Regions from separate parts of the Novosphingobium sp. BL-52-GroH genome, predicted to be linked through region 1. Evidence: riboswitches for the same ligand, from Rfam matches in the RefSeq annotation. Region 1 holds a riboswitch; the other holds the start of a gene.

Region 1 (3,909 bases):
CAGTCGCCCGGCTCGCCACCCTGCGCCTGTGCGCAGAGGGCAGCGGCGGGGGTGGTGTTGCCGATGCCCATCTCGCCAACGAGCAAAAGCTGGGTATCGTCGAGCAGCGCCGCTGCGCCCTGGTTGAGGGCGTCGAGGCATTCCTCCACGCTCATCGCCGCCTCGCGGGTTATGTCGCCGGTCGGCCGGTCGAGATCGAGCGCGACCACCGAAAGGTTCGCCGCGCAGGCTCGCGTCAGGGCGTTGATCGCGGCGCCGCCGGCCTGGAAATTGGCCACCATCTGGACGGTGACTTCGGGCGGATAGGCGCTTACCCCCCGTGCCGCGACGCCGTGATTGCCGGCGAAGACGACCGCCTGCACCGTGTCCGCACGGGGCCGCCCGGTGCGCTGCCAACCCGCCATGAACACGGCGACGTCCTCGAGCCGCCCGAGCGCGCCAGCCGGCTTGGTCAGCCGCGACTGGCGGTCGAGCGCGGCCGCCCGGCCTGCGGCATCGGCCTCGGGCAGGGCGGCGAGGGCGGCGGCGAAGGCGGCGGGGTCATCGAAACGGATCATGTACAGACGAAGCCTTCCGGCGGGGTGCGGGTGATGAAATGGCCTTTCACGCCCTGCGGCCATTCGCGGAAGGGCACGCGCCCCTCGTCGCTGGCGGCATGGGCGGCGGCATATTGGAGGATCGCGCGGGCCGCCTCGGCGTCGGGCGTGAAATCGCCCAGCACGTAGCCGACCTTGCCCGGTGCGCGGATGTGGACGGTGCAGGAGCGGGCACAGGCGAAGAGGCAGGGCATGGCCTGGATCGCCACGCCCTGCAGCGCCGGATCGGCGGCCTGGACGCTGCGCATCGCGTCTTCCAGCAAGGCGCCGCCGCGCCGGCCCTGCTCGTCCTGGCGGGCTTCGGTGCTGAGACGGCAAGTGTTGCACACGACGACCGATGGTCCGGGCACGACGGGTTCGAGCATCACAGGCAGCTCCTTGTTCCGAAACTGGCGGTGGAAGACAGCGCGACTATGGCGAACAATCGGGGATTCACGGGCACTTCCTTCGGCAGACGACATCGACCTCCTCGGCCCGCAGGCCGCTGAAGTCCGAGTGTCGTCACGCGAGGAATTGCACCCTCGTCCGGCCGGAGCACCCTGTCCGGTCGAAGAACGACTGCGCCGGGCAGGTCTCCTGGCTCGCGGGTCGGTGCCAGTTCGGCCGCCTTCTCAGGACCGTGGGTCCCAATGGCGTAGTGGCCGAATGGCTCGCCGCTTACAGTTGCAGGGGCAGCCCGGGTCTTTCACCCGAGTTCCCTTTTGATCCCCTTGCGGGGAACCTGGCGCGATGCGGCAACTATCTTGCCCGGAGGCGGGGCGCAAGAGGCCGGTGCTTGCGCGGATCGGCGAAGCTCCATAGGCGGCGGTGCATGATCGAGGAAACATCCAGGCACTGTCCTGCGCTGCTGGTCGCCGCGCCCGCCTCCGGCCAAGGCAAGACGCTGGTCACCGCCGCGCTCGCCCGCCGCCACCGTGACGCGGGACGGCGGGTGCGCGTGTTCAAATGCGGCCCCGACTTCCTCGACCCGATGGTCCTGGAAGTGGCCAGCGGGGCGCCGGTGCACCAGCTCGACCTGTTCATGTGCGGCGAGGATCAGTGTCGTGCCCTGCTGCACGAAGCGGCGGCCGAGGCGGACCTGATCCTCGTCGAGGGCGTGATGGGACTGTTCGACGGCGATCCCAGCGCCGCCGACCTGGCGCAGCGCTTCGGCCTGCCGGTGCTGGCGGTGGTCGACGGTTCCTCGATGGCGCAGACGTTCGGGGCGCTCGTCCATGGGCTTGCGACATACCGGCCGGGGCTGGACCTCCATGCGGTGATCGCCAACCGGGTCGGCAGCGAGCGCCATGCGCACCTGCTCGAACAGAGCGTGCCCGCAGCGGTGACCTGGCTCGGCGCGCTCCCGCGCGAGGCGGACGTGGCGCTGCCCGAACGGCATCTCGGGCTGGTGCAGGCGGGCGAAGTCGACGATCTCGATGCGCGGCTGGCGCGGGCTGCGGCGCTGTTGCCCGAGGCGGCATTGCACCTGCCGCCGCCGGTGCCCTTCGCAGCGCCAGTGGACCGCCTGGGCATCGCCCCGGGCCTTGCCGGCAAGCGCATCGCCGTCGCCCGCGACCGGGCTTTCGCGTTCCTCTATCCGGCCAACCTGGCATGGCTGGAACGGGCAGGCGCCGAGCTGGCGTTCTTTTCCCCGTTGCGCGACGCGCAGCTGCCCGACTGCGATGCCCTGTGGCTGCCGGGGGGCTATCCCGAACTGCATCTGGAAGCGCTGGCCGCCAATGCGTCGATGCGCGCCTCGATCCGGGCGCATCACGCCGCCAACCGCCCGATCCTCGCCGAGTGCGGGGGCATGCTCTATGCCTGCACCGCGCTCGACGACGGGCGGGGAACGCGGGCGGAGATGCTGGGACTGATGCCGGGAGAGGCGGTCATGCAGGCACGGCTTGCCCGGCTCGGTATGCAGCAGATGGAGCTGGAAGGCGGGACGCTGCGCGGCCACACGTTCCACTATTCGCGGCTGGAAACGCCCGCCGTGCCTAGCGGCCTAGCCCGCACGCCCGACGGGCGCGAGGGCGAGGCGCTCTATCGGACCGGCTCGCTCACCGCGAGCTACATGCACTTCTACTTTCCTTCGGCGCCGCTGGCTGCGGCAGCGCTTTTCGCGGGGCGGGCCGAGGGCTGAACGCCCCTCTCAGGCTTCGACCAGCGCCTGATCCGTGGTCCGCGGGGTTTCCGGCTCGGGCCCGCTCGAGGCTTCGGTGATGCCGGGCTCGGGGACGCGGAAGAACTTCGCCGCCGCGGCCCGGGCGCCAAGCGTTTCGCTCGACGTCACGCTGATGAGCCAGGGCGAGGCGACGAGGCCGACGATGATCGGCGAGAGCCACAAGGCGGTCATCGGGTCCAGCCAGGCGGTTCCGGCAAGCGCGGCGCCCAGCAGCAGGTGTTCGCGCAAGTCCGGCAGGATCTCGCGCACGGTGATGCGGCGAGCGTCGCGAGCCTGGGTGTTCCAGCCCGCCGAAATGCCCAGCAGCAGGCCGAGCAGCGCCTTGGTCTGAGTGACCATGGTGATCGGTGCGAGCAGCATGCCAAGCACGATCTCGGTCGGCACCGTGCGCAGGATCGCGCCAGCGCCACCGAAGCTGCGCCGGCGGTCGCGGTCGGCCAGCATCCAGATCGTGCCCATCAGCTTGGGGCCGAACAGCAGCACCAGCGTCAGCACCAGCACGCTCGGCGGGGCGAGAGTGACGAAACCGCCGGTGCCGCGCGTGGCGACCTGGCCTATCATGGTGAGGATCAGCAGCAGCCAACCCGGGGAAGTGAGGTAGGCCGAGGCGCCGATCAGCAGGTGCAGGCGGCTGGCCCAGTGCAGGCCCGATGCGCCGAGCAACTGGAGGTGCTGCAGGTTGCCCTGCATCCAGCGCCGGTCGCGGATCGCCATGTCGACGATGGTGGGCGGGAATTCCTCGTAGCTGCCGCCGATCATGACCATGTGCACGGCCCATCCGCGCCGCCGCAGCAGCGCCGATTCAAGCATGTCGTGGCTCAGGATATGGCCGCCGAACGGCGCCTTGCCGGGCAGTTCGGGCAAACCGCAGGATTCGGCGAAGGCGCGTGTGCGCACGATGGCGTTGTGGCCCCAGAAATTGGCTTCCGAGCCCGACCACCACAGCAGTCCGGCGCTGGCGATCGGCCCATAGGCTTCGCTCGCGAACTGCATCCAGCGCTGGAACAGGGTCCTGGCGTTGGTGATCATCGGCACCGTCTGGAGCAGGCCGATCGACGGGCGCTCCTCCATGATCGAGGCCATGCCGACGATGGTGTCACCGCTCATCATCGAATCGGCGTCGAGGATCAGCATGCATTCGTAGGACGC
Region 2 (3,909 bases), 890 kb from region 1:
AGACGACGCCGCACACGGTCTTGGGATAGGCCGGGTGCGCCACGCGGTTGAGCACGACCTGCGCCACCGCGCGCTGCCCGGCGTCGGGCTCGCTCGCGGCCTCGTAATAGATCGCGGCGGTGAGGCACTGCAGTGCGCGGCTGCGGTCGACGCCGGAGTTGTCGATCCTGAGCGCGCGCGCGGTCGGCCCGGTGCCCAGGGTGGGGCCGGACACGGCATCGTCGGCGTCCGAGCGGATGCCTTCGCCCACGCGCAGCGGCGCCGGCGCAGTGTCGAGGTAGTAGAAGGCCGAGCCCGGGAAGCTGGCGCCGGCCTGCTCGAAGGGCATCGGCGAAACCGCGGTCTCGGGCGAGACGGCGTCGGCGATGGCGAAGCGCTCCCACCCGGACGGCTCGGCGAAGGCAGGCAAGGCGACCGCGGCGAGCGCGGTGACGCCGAGCGTCCAGCGGCGGCGCAGCTTGACCGGATGGTGCCGCCCGACCCCGCGCACGCGGCGGGCAAAGCGCCCCGAAAAGTCGCGCGGGCGCTCGAAGGTCTCGGTTTCCCGGAATGCACCCCGCAATCCGGCCCGGAATCCGGCGTCCGCCGTCGTAGCGGCTTCGGGTCCGGAAAGGGGGAGGGATGGGGGCACTCGAATCCTGATCCAAAGGGAGGCGCATGTCTGCACCCCCGGCCTTACCGTCTATTGCGAGTGGCGCATCCTGCCATTCGGCGTCGTCCCGTTGCGGTACAGGGTGGGCGTATAGGCTTAAGCGGTTAAGATTTGGCCCCATCGTCCCGGGCCGCGCCGGGATGGCGGATGCGCAAGCTTGCAAACCGCGCACCCTCGCCCTATCGGCGCGTCACGTCATGGGTGCCCGCAAAGCCGGGCCTAAGAGGGAAGCCGGCCGCGAATCCGGCGCTGTCCCCGCAACTGTGACCGGAGAGTCCGTCTCCACGCGCGCCACTGGCCGGATTTCCTTGCGAGGGATGGGGCTGGGAAGGCGGGGACGGGCGATGATCCGGGAGCCAGGAGACCTGCCCAGACGGTCGTTCCGCAGCCGGACGGGGTGTTCCGGGTGCAGCGAGCCCACGCGCCATGAGGAAGGGCGCAGGTGCCTCCGCCATGAACGGCGAAAACGTTCAAGGTTCGGAGGACATAGAATGAAGTACCTGTTTCTGATCGGCACCGCGCTGGCTGCGAGCACTCCTGCGATGGCGCAGGACGCGCCTTATGCCGATGAAGGCGTGATGCCGACCGCGACGCGGATCGAGCCCCTCGTCGTCACCGCCAACCGCACGCCCACCCCCATCACCCAGGTCGGCCAGTCGATCACCGTGGTCACCCGCGACGAGATCGAACGCACCCAGGCGACCACCGCGACCGACGTGCTGGCGCGCATCCCCGGCATCTCGGTGGTGCAGGCGGGTGGCTTCGGCCAGCCTTCCAGCGTGTTCGTGCGCGGCGCCGAGAACGCGCAGAGCCTCGTGCTGATCGACGGCGTGCGCATCAACGATCCGGGCGACGTCGGCGGCGGCTTCGACTTCGGCGCGCTGACCATCGGCCAGTTCGACCGCGTCGAGGAGGTGCGCGGGTCCTCGGGCGTCCTGTGGGGCAGCCGCGCGATCGGCGGCGTCATCAACTTCATCACCGAGCGCCCGACCGAGCAGTGGACCGCGCGCGCCCAGGCCGAATACGGCTGGCGCGACCGCAAGCAGGCGAGCGTCTCGGCCGCCGGCCTGATCGGTCCGGTCGGGCTGACGCTGGGCGGCAACTGGCTCAAGGGCGACGGCTTCTCCGCCTTCGACGAGCGGCGCGGCGCCACCGAGAAGGACGGCTTCGAGAGCAAGAGCGCCAACGCGCGCGCCGAGGTCGAATTGGCCGAGGGCCTGTCGGTCGATGCCGGCGGCTTCTACACCAAGGCGGACTACGACTACGACAACACCGGCGCCGATGCGCTCAACCTGGGCCGCAAGCGCGATACGCTGGGCTATGCCAACGTGCGCTACACCGGCCTCGACGACCGGCTGTCGGCGCGCGTGGGCTATGGCATCAACGACACCCGCCGCGTGTCGGACGACGCCGAGTACGGCCCCTACATCACCAACGGCCGCACCGAGCGCTTCGAAGGCCAGGTGAGCTTCGCCCCCGTCGAGATGGCCAGCGTCCAGCTTGGCGCCGAGACCGAGAAGCAGAAGTTCGACGACAACTACGGTTCCAGGGATTCGACCTCGCTCGACAGCTACTACGGCAACCTGACGCTGCGCCCGCTGACCGGGCTGACGCTGAACGGCGGCGTGCGCTACGACGACCACGAGGACTTCGGCCACAAGACCACGCTGGCCGCCAACGGCGCCTGGGTGATCGGCGAGGGCATCGACGCGCCCGTACTGCGCGCCAGCTACGGCGAGGGCTTCAAGGCGCCCTCGCTCTACCAGCTCTACCAGACCGGCACCTACTACGCGTTGAAGTCCGAAACCTCGAAGAGCTGGGACGCGGGCATCGAACAGCCCTTCGCGGCCGGAACCGGGCGCTTCACGCTGACCTACTTCGATCGCAAGACGAAGAACCTGATCGACTATACGTCGACCTACGATCCCGAGAGCGGCTTCTTCCTGGGCTACTACTACAACGTCGGGCGGGCGCGGGCGAAGGGCGTGGAACTGGGCATGCAGGTGGCGAACTGGGAAGGCTTCGACCTGAACCTCGCCGCGACCTACCTCGACGCCACCAACGAACTGACCGGCGCGCGCCTCGCCCGCCGGCCGCGTACCAACTTCTACGCCAGCCTCGACAAGGCGTGGGAAGTGGGCCTCAAGCTCGGCGCGGACTTGCGCGTCGGCGGCGGGCGCTACGACAATGCGACGAACACGCAGTACGTGGGCGGGAACGTCGTCGTCGGCCTGCGCGGCGCCTTCGCGGTGACGCCCAACGTCGAAGTCTACGGCCGGGTCGAGAACCTGTTCGACGAGCACTACGAAGTGGTGCGGACATACGGCACGGCCGGCCGCTCGGCCTATGCCGGCGTGCGCGTGAAGATGTGAGCCACGGGTCGGTCCCGGCCGGCGCGGTTCCTCCCCCGGGGGGAGAAGCCGCGCCGGAAGCCCCCGTCGTCCCGGGTTCGCCCCGGACCCGTGGGCAGGGGCCGGCTGACCTCGCGGCCGGGCCCGCCGGCCGCCGTGATCGGTCGCAGGCTGTCGCCTCGGGGCTTCGCCGTCCCGGGTCTGGCCCGCCACGACGGGGGCTCGCGGCGCTGGCGGCGCTGGCGCTCGCCGGCTGCGGCCAGGATGCACCGGTCGCAGATGCGGCCCGGCCGCGGATCGTCTCGCTCAATCCCTGTACCGACGCGGTGCTGGCCGAAGTCGCCGGCCCCGGACAGTTGCTGGCGATCTCGCACTACAGCCGCGATCCGTCGGCAACCTCGATGGACATCGCCAAGGCGCGCCGCTTCGCCACGGTGTCCGGCTCGGTGGAGGAAGTCGCCGCGCTGTCGCCCGACGTCGTGGTGGCCAGCAGCTTCCTTGCCCCCGCGACGGCGCAGGCGCTGCGCGACCTCGGCATCCGCGTGGTGCTGGAGCCGATCCCGAGCGACGTCGCGGCATCGCTGGCGCAAGTGCGCAAGCTGGCCGCGCTGACCGGCAACCGGCGCTCCGGCGAGGTCCTCGCCCGCAAGATCGAGGTCGCGCTGGCCGATGCGGCGCCGAGGCCGGGGACGGCGCCGGTGCCGGCGCTGGTCTGGCAATCGGGCGGCATCGTCGCGGGCGAGCATACCCTCATCGCCGAGCTGATGGCGCGCTCCGGCTTCGTCAATGCGGCGGCGGCGCGCGGGCTGGCCCAGGCCGACTACCTGCCGCTCGAGCGGGTGCTGGCCGATCCCCCGCGCGTGATCTTCACGGTCGGCTCGCCGCTGGCCGAGGAGGACCGCATGC

What was found. A riboswitch is a leader RNA that binds a small molecule or an ion and turns the genes downstream of it on or off. The one in region 1 is predicted to bind cobalamin.
Region 2: it holds a riboswitch for cobalamin, as region 1 does, so the genes downstream of both, ACFFDA_RS18430 (TonB-dependent receptor plug domain-containing protein) here and ACFFDA_RS22880 (DUF1636 domain-containing protein) in region 1, are expected to answer to the same signal.

The regions. Positions count from the first base shown of each region.
Region 1 covers NZ_CP171152.1:2,121,680-2,125,588, forward strand. Annotated here, with positions in the region: gene cobT (nicotinate-nucleotide--dimethylbenzimidazole phosphoribosyltransferase) at 1-557, opposite strand, end outside; gene ACFFDA_RS22880 (DUF1636 domain-containing protein) at 554-961, opposite strand; cobalamin riboswitch at 1,145-1,336, opposite strand; gene ACFFDA_RS22885 (cobyrinate a,c-diamide synthase) at 1,408-2,718, shown strand; gene mdoH (glucans biosynthesis glucosyltransferase MdoH) at 2,728-3,909, opposite strand, start outside.
Region 2 covers NZ_CP171152.1:1,232,315-1,236,223, reverse strand. Annotated here, with positions in the region: gene ACFFDA_RS18435 (cell wall hydrolase) at 1-562, opposite strand, end outside; cobalamin riboswitch at 835-1,040, shown strand; gene ACFFDA_RS18430 (TonB-dependent receptor plug domain-containing protein) at 1,144-3,024, shown strand; gene ACFFDA_RS18425 (ABC transporter substrate-binding protein) at 3,021-3,909, shown strand, end outside.